2 regions of the Paraburkholderia sp. GAS448 genome follow, and region 2 is predicted to be linked to the other one. Evidence: riboswitches for the same ligand, from Rfam matches in the RefSeq annotation. Region 2 holds a riboswitch; the other holds the start of a gene.

Region 1 (7,835 bases), on a different contig from region 2:
GTTTCGTCCGCTGCATGCGCCGGCTCGCGCTGGCTCGCGACAAGCGCGGCCAGAGTATTGATCGAGCGGAAGTGCTCGCGCGTGCGTTCGTCGTTTGCAGCAATGGTCAGTTGGTATTGTTTTCGCAAGACGATGCCGATTTCGAGCGCGTCGATCGAATCGAGACCGATACCGTCGGTGTCGAAGAGCGGCGCATCGTCGTCGATGTCGGCAGGGCTCAGGTCTTCCAGATCAAGTGCTTCGATCAGGAGCTGTTTAATTTCCAGTTTTAAAGAATCCATAATCGAACAGATGCTGTGTGATGTGCGCCTCGATAGCGCTGGTCACGGTGCGCGCGGCAATCGCCGGCGGCGTATCGTGGGCGGCAAGACAGTCGACCCCGAGGGGTTCAAGCACGCTAACGCGCATGCGGAATGCACGCGCCGGCACGTCGTACCAGCGCATCTGCTTGGTGAAGGCTGGCGGATCGCAGTCCATCAGCACCGGCAGGATCGGCGCGCCCGCCTTCAGCGCCATGTGCGCGAAGCCGCGTGAAAACGCATGCAGGCGGTTCGGCGCGGGGCTGCGGGTTCCTTCCGGGAAAATGATCATCGTGTAGCCGGCTTCGAGCTGCCGTGAACCGGCTTCGACGAGTTCGACGGGATCGGCATTGCTCACATATTCGGCCGCACGCACGATGCCGTAGAAGCACGGGTTGCTCCAATGCGCGTTCTTCACGACGCAGCACGCGTGCGGCGTGAGCGAGAGTAGCACCATCACGTCGAGGTAAGTCGGGTGATTCGCGACGATGATCGCAGGACGGCGCGTACGCAGCGCGTCGCCGCCCTCTACTTCCAGTTCCATCACGCCGCCGCGCCGCAGCACGGCAACCAGCGCGCGGAAAAACCAGTGGATGACCGTCGTCACCGCAAGCTGACGCGACGCGCGATGCGGCCACAACCACACGAGCGGGAACACGAGCACCGAAAACAGCACGCCGCACACGCCGAACACCACGAAGGCCATGCCGGTGGCGCACAGGCGCCAGGCGAAATCAAGCCGCGCCATCATGCCAGCTCCAGTGCCAGGTCGCGCTCGCGCCTTGCCACGCGGCCGCCGAGTGCGTGTCGAGACAATGCTCCAGCGCCTGGCTCTGCGTCGGAAAGCGGGCGGGCGCAGCGTCCGCCGAAAGCTCGCGGGTGAGCGCGCACGTCAGTTGCCCTTCGGCGCGACCCGCATCCAGCAGGATCGCGAGTGCGCCGCCCTGCACTTCATCTTCGATCGTGCCGTAGGCTGGATCCGCCGGTTCGTCGGCGTAGACGATCAGGACGGGCGTGGCGGGATCGGCCGCGTATTGGGCGTGCGCTTCGAGCATCGCATAACCGACTGTTTCGGCCCCCGCCGAAATGGCGCTGGCCGCTGACCGGTCGCGACGCGCAATGCTGAACACGCCCGTCATCGCGTTGAGAACCGACAGGCTGAACGCGGTCGGCGAAACGGGCTCGCCCGCGCTGATCGTGCGCAGGATGTCGGTGGTACGGCGCAATTCCCCGTGCCGCGACGCGAATACGACCCGCACGCCAGCCAGATCGCCGGTGCAGTCGTGCGCGACCTTGAGCGCCGCCCGCGACAGCGTGCTCAGACGCCGACGCACGATCGGCTCGATAAAGCCAATATCGGGGGCGGTGGCTGCGACGGCAGGCCAGGAAGACCAGCGAGCAACCGGAATGGTCCAGTGCAGATCGGGCATATCGGTGTTCGCGCGATTGAAAGCTGCCAGGGCTACGGGCATCTCACCGCACGCGCCGGCCAACGGCGCGACGTGGACGCATAGCCCAGCTCTAGTAGACGCCAACCGGGGGGTTGATCCAGTCTTGTTATGTGTTCAGCGAATTAACGGCATTCGCCCCGTATTATTTAGGGCCGGGCCGCAAGGCCATGAGGGTTAATTCGACTCGGACTCCCCCGGAATCGCCGGAATCATACTGAATATTCTGGATTAAATCAGCCACAAAAGACGTATCCATCTGTATCCGTGTCGCCTGCGCGACGGAAGGTCAGACAAACTTGTAGATTACCTCCAAAGGCCCGTCATTAATGGGATAACCCTATTCGTCTACCCAGTTCGGCAAGTCGCCCGGCTTTACTTTCTGTAAAACGTTTGCTTCCCGGACGCTTTGCCGCGCGCGCAAACACAGATGCTATAATCCGCCCCTCATTGGGGAGTAGCCGCCCCGCACCACGCCCGCGCAAGCCGAAACGCCTGCGCCGCGCGCGTGACACGCGGGGGCGCCTGTCAACAGACTTGGCCTGTAAGGCCATGGCAGACGCAGCCTCTGGCCTGGCGAGACCGATGATCCACCACCGCCGCAACAGGGCCCGGCGCGTAGTGGGTCGTCGCTCGTTCATATTCCGGCCCGAGGAACCATCACACCGTGCATCAAGCCTTTCTGGTCTCGACCGGCGCTGTCGCGCTCGCTGAAATCGGCGACAAGACGCAACTGCTTTCGCTCGTCCTCGCTGCCCGCTATCGCAAGCCGCTACCGATCATTCTCGGGGTCCTCGTCGCCACGCTGATCAATCACGCGGGCGCCGGCGCGCTGGGCGCATGGCTCGGCACGCTCGTCACACCGACTGTCATGCGCTGGGCGCTCGCCGCCTCGTTCATCGGCATGGGGCTGTGGATTCTCGTGCCGGACAAGCTCGACGACGAGGAAGCCAACACCAACCGCAGCCGGCTCGGCGTGTTCGGCGCGACGGTGGTGACGTTCTTCCTCGCGGAAATGGGCGACAAGACGCAGATCGCCACGGTCGCGCTCGCCGCCCGCTTTCACGACTTCTTCTGGGTGGTTGCAGGAACGACGCTCGGCATGATGATCGCCAACGTGCCGGCGATCCTGCTGGGCGACCGGTTCGCCCACCGGCTGCCGACGAAGCTCGTGCACGGTATCGCCGCAGTCATGTTCGTCGTGCTTGGAGCGCTCGCCCTCTTCGGCGTGGGCGCCTGAGCGGCATCGTTTGCCGATCCTGTCCGCACAAAAAAGCCGGCCTTTGAATTGGCCGGCTGTTTTTCATCCGCGCATCCTGCGCGCTGAATACGGCGGCGCAAGTTACTGCACGACCTTCGGCGCGGAAGCAGGCGCGCCGGAAGCAGGCGACGCCGCCACTTCGTTCGGAGGCACCCCGCCGTTGCTGTCGAGCGGGAGCTTGACGGTCTGCACGGCGCCGTTGCCAAGCGGGAAGCCCGACAGCGCGCTGCGCGCAAGATAAGGCATCGCGCGCACCAGAGACGATTCGGCACCCGAGTTGCGCGCCGTCACGTTGTACACCTCCTTGCCGGTCGCGAGCTCGGTGATGCGGATACCGAGCACATGCGTGTAGACCGGATAGCTCTGATCGACATAGCCCGCCGGGAACGGGCCGAACGGACCCCACGGATCGATCATCGGACGCCCCCAGTAGTAGGGTGCTGGCCACGGGTTGTAGTAGACGGGCTGCGAAACCGTCACCGTATCGCTGCGGATCCCGTAGCTGAGCGCCACCAGATAGCGCGCTTCCGACAGGCTGACGCGCTGGAACGCGTGGGTGGCGAGCTCGTTTGCGACGAGCTGTTCGTAGGTCGACTGTTCGAGATTGTTCTGCTGGTCGGGGCTGCGCCTGAACGCGTAAGTGCGGGTAGCGTCGCTGCCGCTCCAGTCGGAGAAGGCCGTGACCTGGGTTTGCACGTAGGTCGTACAGCCGGAAAGCATCCCTGCCAGTGCCGCCAGTACCAGCGCGGCGCGACGGGTCCATCGGTCGAGCGTCATGGTCTTCCTCGTGTTCTTCAGCTTCTGATCCAGGCCGCGCGTCCAGGCGCGGCGGCCCGATAATACGCTGACCCGCGCCATCGGTAAAAAGTTCGCCCGCACGAAGCGGCAAGGCTTTGTACAATGGCCCGACAGGCTCGTCCGGCGCACCCTGCGCGCGAGGCGGCCACCCTGCACTCTCCACACCCAAACCACCATGTCCGACACCGCTACGCCTGCCGTGATCCGCCGCGCCGACTACGCACCGCCCGCCTTCCTGATCGACACCGTCGCGCTCGAGTTCGATCTCGTCCCGGAACGCACGACGGTCCGGAACACGATGCGCGTGCGCCGCAATCCCGACGCCGCCCGCACGCCGCACCTGGAACTGATGGGCGAGCAGCTGGAGTTCGTCAGCGCGACGATCGACGGCACGCCGCATGCCGCCGCGCATCCGCATGAGCACGGTCTCACGCTCGACAATGTGCCGGATGCGTTCGAACTGACGCTCGTCTCCGTCTGCAATCCGGCGGAGAACACGACGCTGTCGGGACTGTATGTGTCGAGCGGCAATTTCTTCACGCAGTGCGAGGCCGAGGGCTTTCGCCGCATCACGTATTTCCTCGACCGGCCCGACGTCATGGCCACCTATACGATGACGCTCACCGCAGACAAGGCGGCCTGGCCGGTGCTGCTGTCGAACGGCAACCTGATCGAAGAAGGCGAGTTGCCGGACGGCCGCCACTATGCACGCTGGGAAGATCCGTTCAGGAAACCGAGCTATCTGTTCGCGCTGGTCGCGGGCAAGCTGGTCGCGCTTGAGGAGCGCGTGAAGACCGGCTCCGGCAAGGAAAAGCTGCTGCAGGTGTGGGTCGAGCCGCACGATCTCGACAAGACCCGCCACGCGATGGATTCGCTGATCCACTCGATCCGCTGGGATGAGAAACGCTTCGGGCTCGAACTCGACCTGGACCGTTTCATGATCGTCGCGGTCAGCGACTTCAACATGGGCGCGATGGAGAACAAGGGGCTCAACATCTTCAACACGAAGTACGTGCTGGCGAACCCCGAAACGGCGACCGATAACGACTTCGCGAACATCGAGGCGGTGGTCGGCCACGAGTATTTCCACAACTGGACCGGCAATCGCGTGACCTGCCGCGACTGGTTCCAGCTGAGCCTGAAAGAAGGCCTGACAGTATTCCGCGATCAGGAGTTTTCAGCCGACATGGCCGGTGGCCAGCTCAACGGCAGCGATGAAGCCGCCCGCGCGACCAAGCGCATCGAGGACGTGCGCGTGCTGCGCCAGATGCAGTTCGCCGAAGACGCAGGCCCGATGGCGCACCCGGTCCGCCCGGAAAGCTACGTAGAGATCAACAACTTCTACACGATGACTGTCTACGAGAAAGGCTCGGAAGTGGTGCGGATGTATCAGACGCTGTTCGGCCGCGACGGCTTCCGGCGCGGCATGGATCTGTACTTCAAGCGTCACGATGGCCAGGCAGTGACCTGCGACGACTTCCGCAATGCGCTCGCCGATGCAAACGGCCGCGACCTCGCGCAGTTCGAGCGCTGGTACAGCCAGGCCGGCACGCCCCGCGTGACGGTGAAAACCGCGTGGGACCCCGCACAGCGCAGCTATAGCGTCACGCTCACGCAGGGTTACGGCGAAGGTTCGCCCACCGCACGCGAAACGCAAGAGGGGCCGCTCCTGATTCCGTTCGCGATCGGCCTGATTGGCCACGACGGCACGGACCTGCCGCTTCGCCTCGAAGGTGAAGCCGCTGCGGCGCAGGGCACGACGCGCGTCCTCGAGTTCACCCAGACCGAACAGACCTTCACGTTCGTCGACGTCGCGGAACGGCCGCTGCCATCGCTGCTGCGCAATTTCTCGGCGCCGGTGATCGTCGAGTACGACTATACGAACGACGAGCTCGCCTTCCTGCTCGCGCACGACAGCGATCCGTTCAACCGTTGGGAAGCCGGTCAACGCCTGGCGACCCGCGAACTGATGACGCTAGCGTCGCGTGCCGCGACGGACGCTGCACTGCAAATCGACGATGCGGTTGTCGCTGCCTTCTCGCGCGTGCTGACGGACGAATCGCTGTCGCCGGCGTTCCGCGAACTTGCGCTGATGCTGCCGTCGGAGGCGTATCTCGCCGAGCAGATGGCCGAATCGAATCCGGCTGCGGTACACAGCGCACGACAGTTCGTCCGCAAGCGCCTCGCCAGCGCGTTGCACCGCGAATGGCTTGCGATCTACGACAAACACCAGACACCCGGCACGTATGAAGCGACGCCGGACGCCGCCGGTCATCGCGCGCTGAAGAATCTCGCGCTGTCCTATCTCGCCGAGCTGGATAGTCCCGACGATGCCGTGCGCCTCGCCAACGCCCAATACGACGCAGCCGACAACATGACCGACCGGTCGGCGGCGCTGGCGGCGCTGCTGACGACCTCCGCGGCAGGCGGCGGTGCGCTCGCGCAGGCTGCGCTCGAAGACTTCTACCGACGCTTCGAGAAGGAACCGCTCGTCATCGACAAATGGTTCGCGTTGCAGGCCACGCAGCGCGGCAGTGCGCAGCGCCCGGTGATCGACATCGTGCGCGGGCTGATGACGCATCCGGCGTTCAACCTGAAGAATCCGAATCGCGCGCGCTCGCTGATCTTCAGCTTCTGCGCGGCGAACCCGGCGCAATTCCATGCCGAAGACGGCTCGGGATACCGGTTCTGGGCGGAACAGGTGATTGCCCTCGACGCGATCAATCCGCAGGTCGCGGCGCGCCTCGCGCGGTCGCTGGAACTGTGGCGCCGCTTCACGCCGGCCTTGCGCGACGGCATGCGCTCCGCGCTGGAAGCGGTTGCGGCACAGGCGAAATCGCGCGACGTGCGTGAGATTGTGGAGAAGGCGCTGGCCTGACGGGCTGTTTTTCCTGGGCACATGAAAAGCCGGCACGCGTTGCCGGTTTTTTTTCGTCCGTTTGATTGGGTCCGGCCGCCGCGCAGCCACACGCGCGGCCGCCCTCGCGGCGGCCGCGATCGACCGCACCCTCCGTCAAGCCGCGACGCAGGCCCTGAACTTCAGCGCGAGCGCCGCGCGCGCTTTCTTCGCCGCCTCGACCATTGACGTGAGCGCTGGGCCTACCTGCTGCCAGTCGCGCGTCTTCAGACCGCAGTCCGGATTCACCCACAGCCGCTCCGCAGGAATCCGCTCCAGCGCGAGACCGATCAGCCCGGCCATTTCATCGGCGCCCGGCACGCGGGGGGAATGGATGTCATAGACACCGGGGCCGATCTCATTCGGATATTCGAAGGTCTCGAAAGCCGCGAGCAGTTCCATGTTCGAGCGGGTCGTCTCGATGGAGATCACGTCGGCATCGAGCGCGGCGATCGAAGGCAGGATGTCGCCGAATTCCGAATAGCACATATGAGTGTGAATCTGCGTATCGTCCGCGACGCCCGATACGGCCACCTTGAATGCGCGGACGGCCCAGTCCAGGTAATGTGCGCGGTCGCGCGCCTTCAGCGGCAAGCCTTCGCGCAGCGCCGGTTCGTCCATCTGGATCATGCCGATCTGCGCCGCTTCGAGCGCAAGCGTTTCCTGCCGCAGCGCCAGTGCGATCTGCAACGCGGTCTGCGCACGCGGCTGGTCGTCACGCACGAATGACCATTGCAGCATCGTCACCGGGCCGGTCAGCATGCCTTTCACCGGCTTGTCGGTGAGCGACTGTGCGTAGGTCGCCCAACCGACCGTCATCGGCTCCGGCATGTACACGTCACCGTAGATCAATGGCGGCTTCACGCAGCGCGAACCATAGCTCTGAACCCAGCCGTTCCCGGTGATCGCGAAGCCCCATAAAAGCTCGCCGAAATATTCGACCATGTCGTTGCGCTCGGCCTCGCCATGCACCAGGACGTCGAGACCATACGCGAGCTGCTGGTCGACAGCGAAACGGACATGCGCGCGCATCGCTTCGAGGTAGTCCAGGTGGCTCAACCCGCCTTGCCGGTGAGCGGCGCGCGCCGTTCGTATTTCCGCGGTCTGCGGGAACGAACCGATCGTCGTGGTCG
Region 2 (7,835 bases):
CCGGCACGTTCTTCGCCGCGGCGGCATCGAGGGCGCGGCTAATCGCAGCCGAATCGAGCGGCCCGACGACGATGCCCTTCGAACCCAGGTTCAGCAGGTTGTTCATGTCGGTGATCTGCTGGACAGGATCGCCGTTCGAGTTGACCGGCGCGAGGATATCGATGCCCATGTCCTTCGCGTACTTCGGCAGGTAGTTGTTGTACGACTGCCAGAACGGCGAAGTCAGTAGCGGCAGGCCGAGGCCGACCTTGCCGGCTTCCGCGGCCTGCGCGGTGCCGGCCAGCGCCGCCCCCGCCACGCATGCAACGGCGACGCTGGTGAATAAGGTCTTCTGGATGAAACGGCGAGCCGCGTGCGGCCGCTGTGCGAACGTCATGTCTGTCTCCTGGTCTGCGTTGTTGAATCAACCGAAACCGGTCTCAACGGTGTGTTGGCGACCGGAACGTCGTCCTGCGCTCTTCTTTCTTATTTATTGGTGTGCGTTCATTCACCAATGAACGTATTATTCATATACGGATATTTTTAAGTCAAGGAATGTGCACTGCACCAACCGTCCGTGTTTTCCCTGGCCGATTGCGAGATGCAACCCACTACACTCACCCGCCGGGCAAGATGAGAACTGAACAAGGGGACCCAACACCATGGCAACCGATCTGCAAGACAAGGACGACGCCGATCGATACCGCGCGCCCGCGCTCGACAAGGGCCTCGACATCCTCGAACTGCTCGCCGAGCAGAAGGAAGGGTTGACGCGCGCGGAAATCACCAAGCTGCTCGGCCGCAATGCGAGCGAGATGTACCGGATGCTGGAGCGGCTGGTGGCGCGCCAGTACGTCGTGCGCTCGGCGGGCGGCGACCGTTATTCGCTGAGCCTCAAGCTGTATGCGCTTGGCCATCGCCATCCGCCGATGAACCGGCTCATCTCCGAAGCGCTGCCGCTCATGCAGCGTTTTGCCGATACGGCCGAGCAATCGTGTCACCTGGCCGTGTACGACCGCGGCAATCTGCTCGTGATCGCGCAGGTCGACGGCCCGGGCACGTGGGGTATTTCGGTGCGGCTCGGCTCGCGCGTCGGCCTGATCGATACCGGCTCCGGACGCGTGATGCTCGCGTTCCAGACACCCGAGCAGCGCGCGCACATGCTCGCGGAACATACGAAGGTGAAGGGCGAGGTGACGATCGACCGTGACGCGCTCGAAGCCGTCTGCGAACAGACGCGCGCCGCAGGCTATTCGCAGAAGGACAGCCAGCAGACTTTCGGCGTCACCGACCTGACGTTCCCGATTCTCGGACCGTCGGGCCAGGCGATTGCGGCGATGACGTGCCCGTATATGCGACGTATCGACGAATACGTCGCGCCGACACTCGAAGCCGTGACCGCGCTGTTGCGCGAGACGGTGGACGCGCTGTCGATGTTTCGCGAACGGGCGGCATGACCAGGCGCGATAAGGCGGATTCTGGAGCAGGGTCGCGCGAGGCGTTAGAATAGCGGCCCTTCCAAAAACCGCCGCACGGTTGAATGCCGTGTGTGCTCTTCGTACACGTAATGGCGAAACTTCTGAACGACCACGAATTCCAGCGTTTTTCCGAACTTCAGCAGAAGCAGTCGAGCTTCACGATCACCAGTGAGGAAGCCGACGAGTTGCGCGATATCGTCGCCCGCGCGCAGAAAAAGCGCGACGACCGCTCGGCTGCCATGCAGGCCATCGAAGCGTATATCCGGCAGTTCGAGATCACCCCGGACGAACTCTTCTCGCCCGAACAGATCGGCGACGCCGCGCGTACCTACGGCTTGATTCCGGCTGCAAAGAAGGAACGCGTACTGCCGCCGTCGTTCACGTTCAACGGCAAGCCGTATCAGTGGACACGCACGCTGCCCGATGAAGTGCGCGTGCCGTTGTTCGAGGCATTCTCGGGTGGTCAGTCGGTGAAGAGCTTCATCGCCACGCCGAAGGACGCCGTGCGCTGCGCGGCAACGATCGCGCGTCTGGAGAAGGAAACCGGCGCGGTGTATGCGGAGGCCTGGCTCGAGGAGCTGGCGGTTTCGCGCGCGCAGGTGGATGAACAGGCCTCGAAGCTGGCTGCCTGATTTTTCTGTCCGGCTGGGAGCGATGGCGCGCCGTCGCTCTCAGGCTTGCGCTCCGTCATCCAGCGCGAGCCTGAACCCCACCACGGCGGGATCCTCCGTCCGCGTCACGGTAAAGCCGCATGCCTGCGCAAGCCGGATCATCGGCGCATTCTCGCGCAACGCCTCACCCACCAGCCAATGTGTGCCGCGCACCCGCGCATACGCGATGATCCGCTCCATCAGCAGGCGCCCGAGCTTGTGCCCCTTCTGATCCGAGCGCACGGCTACCGCGAATTCGGCCGTCTCGTTGTCGGGATCGGCGATTGCGCGCACCACGCCCAGCGTGTGCTCCGAGCCATGCTCATCGGTGATCGTCGCGATCAGGGCCATTTCACGGTCGTAGTCGATCTGCGTCATCCGCGCGAGCTGGGAATGATCGAAGCCGCGCACCGCGCCAAAGAAACGCAACCGCAGATCGTCGGGCGTCATCGCTTTCACCAGTTCGCTGTGCGCTGCCTCGTCCTCCGGGCGGATCGGGCGGATCGTCACGCGCAGACCGTGCCAGTCGAGCGTTTCTTCGAAGCGGCGCGGATACGGCATGATCGCGAGGCGGCTGCGCTTGCGGGCGAGCCGGATACAGGGCGCAACCACGACCGTTCGCGTGCGAAACACGCGCAGCGTAAGCGACAGGCCCACGATCTCGCGAACATCGCAAACCGCCTGCGACAGCGCCGTCAACGCAACGAGCGACGGCTCGGCAGGTACGCGTCGCGCGTACGGCGAGCGGGAGACGATGTCGCGCGCGAGGATCTGATTGAGCGGCGGCAAACCATAGAGGCGCATCGGCGGCGATACGTCGTCAGGTGACGGTGCGGTATACAGGAAGACCGGGCCGAAGTTATCGTCGTCGTGGAGTTCCACCGTGACATCGACGACGATTTCCTCCGTCGTCTCCTTCGGCTCGACTGCCAGGCCGAAGTGGCCGAAGAGGCGTGCGGCGGCTTCGCCAGTTAGCCATACCGGGGGCGCTTCGCTTTTTGCTTCGCTTTTTGCTTCGGATATGGCTTCGTTGCTGGTGCCACTCGTCGCTTTAGTGGACAACTCGCCCTCTGCCGCCACGAGCGCGGCCTGCGCCTCTGCCTGCGCCGCCTCTATCGAACCCGGCAGCTGCGCGGGCGAACCTTCTGGCGTCTGCATCAGCAGTTCGCGGCCCAGCCTGTAATCGACGAGACGCGCGAACGCGCTGGCAAGCCGTTGTGGCGTCGTGTGAACCGGAATGCCCTGCGCGTGCAGCGCATCGCGAGTCGCCGTGTCCACGCCGCCAAAGAAGCACGCCAGCAGCCCGCGATAAGCGAACTTCTGATGCGCGATCAGCGCCTGCGCCACCTCGGCCACCGGCGCGCTATGCGTCGACGTATGAACCACGAACGCCGTCCCGGTCGCACGATGCGGCGCGAGCACTTCGAGCGCTTTGCCGAAGTGCTCAGGCCGCGCGTCGTCGCCGAGCAGCAAGGGATTGCCGGACACGGCGTGCGGCAAAGCCTGTGCGAGCGCTTCGGTCACCGGCTCCGGCCAGTGTGCGAGCGTGTCGCCGGCAGCGGTGAACGCGTCGCACGAGAGCAGCGCCACGCCCCGGTCGCCGGTGATGAGCGTCGCGGTATCGCTGGCAGCGACACGGCCTACGCCGAGCGTTTCGATTTCATCGAGCAGATCGTCGAGCGAGTCGACGCGCACCATCCCGGCACGACGGAAAGCCGCCGTGTAGAGCGCATCGGCGGAATCGGAGCGACCGGCCCGCAAGGCCAGCACCGGCTTGTTGCGCGCGGCCGCGCGCGCCGCCGACATGAACTTGCGCGCAGCGCGCACCGAATCGAGTTCGAGCAGGATCGCGCGCGTACCGGGATCGCACGCCAGATAGTCGAGCACGTCGCCGGCATCGACGTCCGCTTCATCGCCCAGCGCAACCGCGTGCGAGAAACCGAGTCCGCGTGCATGCGCCCAGCCAAGCACGGCGTTCGTCAGCGCATTCGACTGCGACACCCACGCGACACCGCCTGCCTTCACCGTCCACAACGGCGCGCCCAGATGCGCCCGCAATGCAGGGCTGACGACGCCGAGACTGCCCGGCCCGACGATACGCAGCAGATGCGGCCGCGCCGCTGCGAGTGCATGACGCAGCCCGGTGCGGTCGTCGTCCGTGCGCGCTTGACCGACGATGATCACCGCCCGCGTCCCCATGCCACCGAGACGGTGCACGATTGCCGCCCATGTGGCGGGCGGCGTGCAGATCAGCGCGACCGTCGGCGCTTCGGGCAGATCACCGGCATCGGCGAACACCGGGTGGCCGTCGAGTTCGTGGTGTTTTGGATTGACCGGCCACAGCGGGCCTTCGAACCCGCCGTCCAGCACGCGCGTCCAGACCATCGCGCCGATGCTGCCGGCCCGCTTCGAGGCGCCGATCACGGCGACAGACTTCGGTTGAAACAAGGCGTCGAGATTGCGAACGGTCACAGGCGCTCCGCGAGGCGAGGTCAGGGTGGCGCGTTCAGGGAAACGCAAACGGTAAACGCGCGCGCCATCATCAGGATAGGCGAAGTCTGGGGGACATGGGAGGGCGCAAGCCGGCTTCACCGCCAGCAAGCTTGTTGAAAGCACTAACTGTCGCTAGAATCGCCCGGTCACTGGGGAGTAGCCTTCCTCCTGCCCCGGAGGAGAACGCGTCAACATACCTGGCCTAACGCCATGGCGCATTCGACCGAACGGTTTGGCGAGACCACTGACGCACAGCTTCGTCCGGGGTCGGACGGGAAGCGGTGCGTCATGGTTCGTATTCGTCCGACCCCGGAGACTCCCTTGAAGCTATACCGCTCCCTGCATCCCGCTGCTACGCCATTCCACGCACGCAGTGCAAAGAGGTGCGCATGACCTCGCTGCTCCTCGAACTTGCCGTCATGCTGGTCGTCATTCTCGTGGCGGCCGAACTCTTCACCAACGCGCTCGAACACCTCGGTGAAAGGCTGAAAATCTCGGAGGGCGTCACCGGATCGCTGTTTGCTGCCGTCGGCACGGCGTTGCCCGAAACCATCGTCCCCCTGCTGGCGATCGCCGGCGGCCCGACAAGCGGCAACGTCAATCAGGAGATCGGGGTCGGCGCAATCCTGGGGGCGCCGCTCATGCTGTCAACGCTTTCAACCTTTCTGATGACGCTCGCCGTCCTGCGTTCACGCGGCATCGCCGGACGGGTGACGCCGGAACGCACGGGATTTACGCGCGACCTGAACTATTTCCTCTGCGCATTTTTCCTCGCCGCCGCTGCGATGTACGTACCGCATGAGCAGATGGTCGTACGGGTGCTGTTCAGCATTGCGATGGTGGGTGTCTACGCTACCTATGTGGCGATGACGTTCCGCGCGTCAGACAAACTGGTCGCGGGTGGTCACGGCACCGAAGCGCCCGGCACCATGCTGCTGTCGCGCATCGGGCTGCCGACCCATCTCGCCACCATCGCCATCCAGCTGCTGCTTGCCGTGGCGCTGCTGGTCTGGGGCGCGGAGGGCTTCATTCACGGTGTGCGCGGGGTCTCGCAAGGGCTCGGTGTTTCGCCGTTGCTGCTGTCGCTCCTGATCATCCCGATTGCGACCGAACTGCCCGAGAAGGTCAACAGCATCCTGTGGATCCGCCGCGGCAAGGACACGCTGGCATTCGGCAATATCACCGGCGCGATGGTCTTTCAGGGCACGCTGCTGCCCGCCATCGGCATTCTGTTGACGCCGTGGGAGCCGCGCGTCGAGGTCGTTACCGGGATTGTCGTCACGCTCGCGGCCGCCACATGGATGCGCGTGAATGCGCGGGCGCGGGGGCTCCCGATCTGGGCGCTGCTAATTAATGGCCTGCTCTACCTGGGCTATCTGATCGTCACATTGACGCGCTAGGCGCCTGGAATCAAAGATATTCGTCGCACTGCGTCATGAAAAGTCAGCGCACGGCGCTGAAACTTGCACGGACTGGCGGTAACATTCGCCCCGTGACCTGCGCCGCCTGCGTATCGCTTGCGGCATCGCAGGTCTACGCGACGGAAGGCCACCGAACCATCGGGACACACGCGGGTTGCGGAGACGAACCCGTGCGGCGCGCCGCCGAAACTTCAGAAAATGCGGAAGGACCAGAACATGCGGCGCTTGCCATCGCTGATCGCGTTGCGCTTCTTCGAGGAGACGGCTCGTCACCTGAGCTTCAACCGGGCTGCCACGGCGCTGTGCGTCACCCAGGGCGCAGTGAGCCGGCAGATCAAGATTCTCGAGGAGTCGCTCGGCGCGAAGCTCTTCGAACGTGACCACAAAGGCATCAAACTGACTGCGGCGGGCCTGCAACTGCTGCCATGCGTATCGGAAGCGTTCGACACGATCGAGCGCGGCACGCGGCAGCTCACCACCGGGCGCGGACGACGCCGGCTCGTGCTGTCGGTGCCACCCACGTTCGCCACGCAGTGGTTCTCGCCACGGCTCGGGTCGCTCGCCGTCGAACTGCCCGATGTGGAACTTTCGGTGCGCACCGAACCTACCGACGACTGTCACTGCAACATCCGCTTCGGTCGCGAAGGGTTACCTGACGCGCAGTCCGAGCTGCTGATGATCGAGCGCCACACGCTCGTCGGGGCGCCGAAACTCGCTGGAGAACCGCTCGAAGCACTGCTTCCCAAAATGCCGGCGCTGCACGTATTGCACAACGAAGCGCGGCTCAACCTGTGGCCGGCGTGGCTCGAGACAGCTGGACTCCCGGCGCGCTACGCGGAAGAAGGCATCGAGTTTTCGAACCTGCAGCAGGCGATCAACGCAGCACGCAAGGGCGTCGGCCTTGCGATCGTCGATCGCAACATGATCGTCGATGAGCTGGCGGATGGAAGTCTTGTGCGGATGTCGGAGATCGAGGTCAGCGGCCCGTTTGGCTACTGGCTCGATGTCGTGCAGCGGCATGCGGCGCTCGAACACGTGCAGGCGTTCGCTAGCTGGCTGCGCGAGGAAGTGCTGAAGATGGGTTGAAGCCGCCGGGCCGACCCGCGCCCGGCGTTGTACAGCGAGCGTCTACGTTACATCGCCTTCTTGAACGGCGCGCCGGAGTGCTCGCGCAATTCGTTGAAGACGATCTTCGGCCACGCTTTCTGCGCAACCTCAATTTCGGAGATGTGCGAGGCGAGATACGTCGGCGCGTTGGATGCATCGAGCGCGATCCGGGCGGCGTACGAATCCGTGAAGCGACGCAGTTCCGCGGCGTCGTCGCAGGTGACCCAGCGCGACATCCGGTAGCGTGCAGGCATGATCCGCACGTCCACTTTGTATTCCGTCGACAGCCGGTGCGACACCACCTCAAACTGCAGCTGACCGACCGCGCCGAGAATCATCGATCCGCCGTGCACCGGGCGGAACACCTGGATCGCCCCTTCTTCGCCGAGCTGCTTGAGCGCCTCGCCGAGTTGCTTGGCGCGCATCGGATCGACCACTTCGACGGTCTGGAAGATTTCCGGCGCGAAGAACGGCAATCCGACGAACTGCAGCATTTCGCCTTCAGTCAGCGTATCGCCGAGGCTCAGCGTGCCGTGATTCGGGATGCCGATGATGTCGCCCGGATACGCTTCGCTGACCGTCTCGCGACGCTGCGACAGGAAGGTCACCACGTTGTTCGCACGGAACGTCTTGCCGGAGCGCGTGACCTTCAGCGCCATGCCACGCTCGAAATGCCCCGAACACACGCGGATGAACGCAACGCGGTC

Evidence for each region. Region 2 has a riboswitch for manganese ahead of P3T23_RS02775 (sodium:calcium antiporter). Riboswitches for the same ligand answer to the same signal wherever they lie in the genome.
Region 1: linked by a shared signal. The riboswitch ahead of P3T23_RS19525 (TMEM165/GDT1 family protein) and the one ahead of P3T23_RS02775 (sodium:calcium antiporter) in region 2 are both predicted to bind manganese.

Annotation. Positions count from the first base shown of each region.
Region 1 covers NZ_JBNDKT010000010.1:44,999-52,833, forward strand. Annotated here, with positions in the region: gene P3T23_RS19510 (phosphopantetheine-binding protein) at 1-281, opposite strand, end outside; gene P3T23_RS19515 (lysophospholipid acyltransferase family protein) at 256-1,050, opposite strand; gene P3T23_RS19520 (beta-ketoacyl synthase chain length factor) at 1,034-1,729, opposite strand; yybP-ykoY riboswitch at 2,188-2,403, shown strand; gene P3T23_RS19525 (TMEM165/GDT1 family protein) at 2,415-2,987, shown strand; gene P3T23_RS19530 (DUF4136 domain-containing protein) at 3,090-3,785, opposite strand; gene pepN (aminopeptidase N) at 3,982-6,684, shown strand; gene metE (5-methyltetrahydropteroyltriglutamate--homocysteine S-methyltransferase) at 6,820-7,835, opposite strand, start outside.
Region 2 covers NZ_JBNDKT010000001.1:581,439-589,273, reverse strand. Annotated here, with positions in the region: gene P3T23_RS02795 (sugar ABC transporter substrate-binding protein) at 1-376, opposite strand, end outside; gene P3T23_RS02790 (IclR family transcriptional regulator) at 642-1,436, shown strand; gene P3T23_RS02785 (hypothetical protein) at 1,547-2,089, shown strand; gene P3T23_RS02780 (GNAT family N-acetyltransferase) at 2,129-4,579, opposite strand; yybP-ykoY riboswitch at 4,740-4,918, shown strand; gene P3T23_RS02775 (sodium:calcium antiporter) at 4,990-6,000, shown strand; gene P3T23_RS02770 (LysR family transcriptional regulator) at 6,238-7,107, shown strand; gene P3T23_RS02765 (peptide chain release factor 3) at 7,155-7,835, opposite strand, start outside.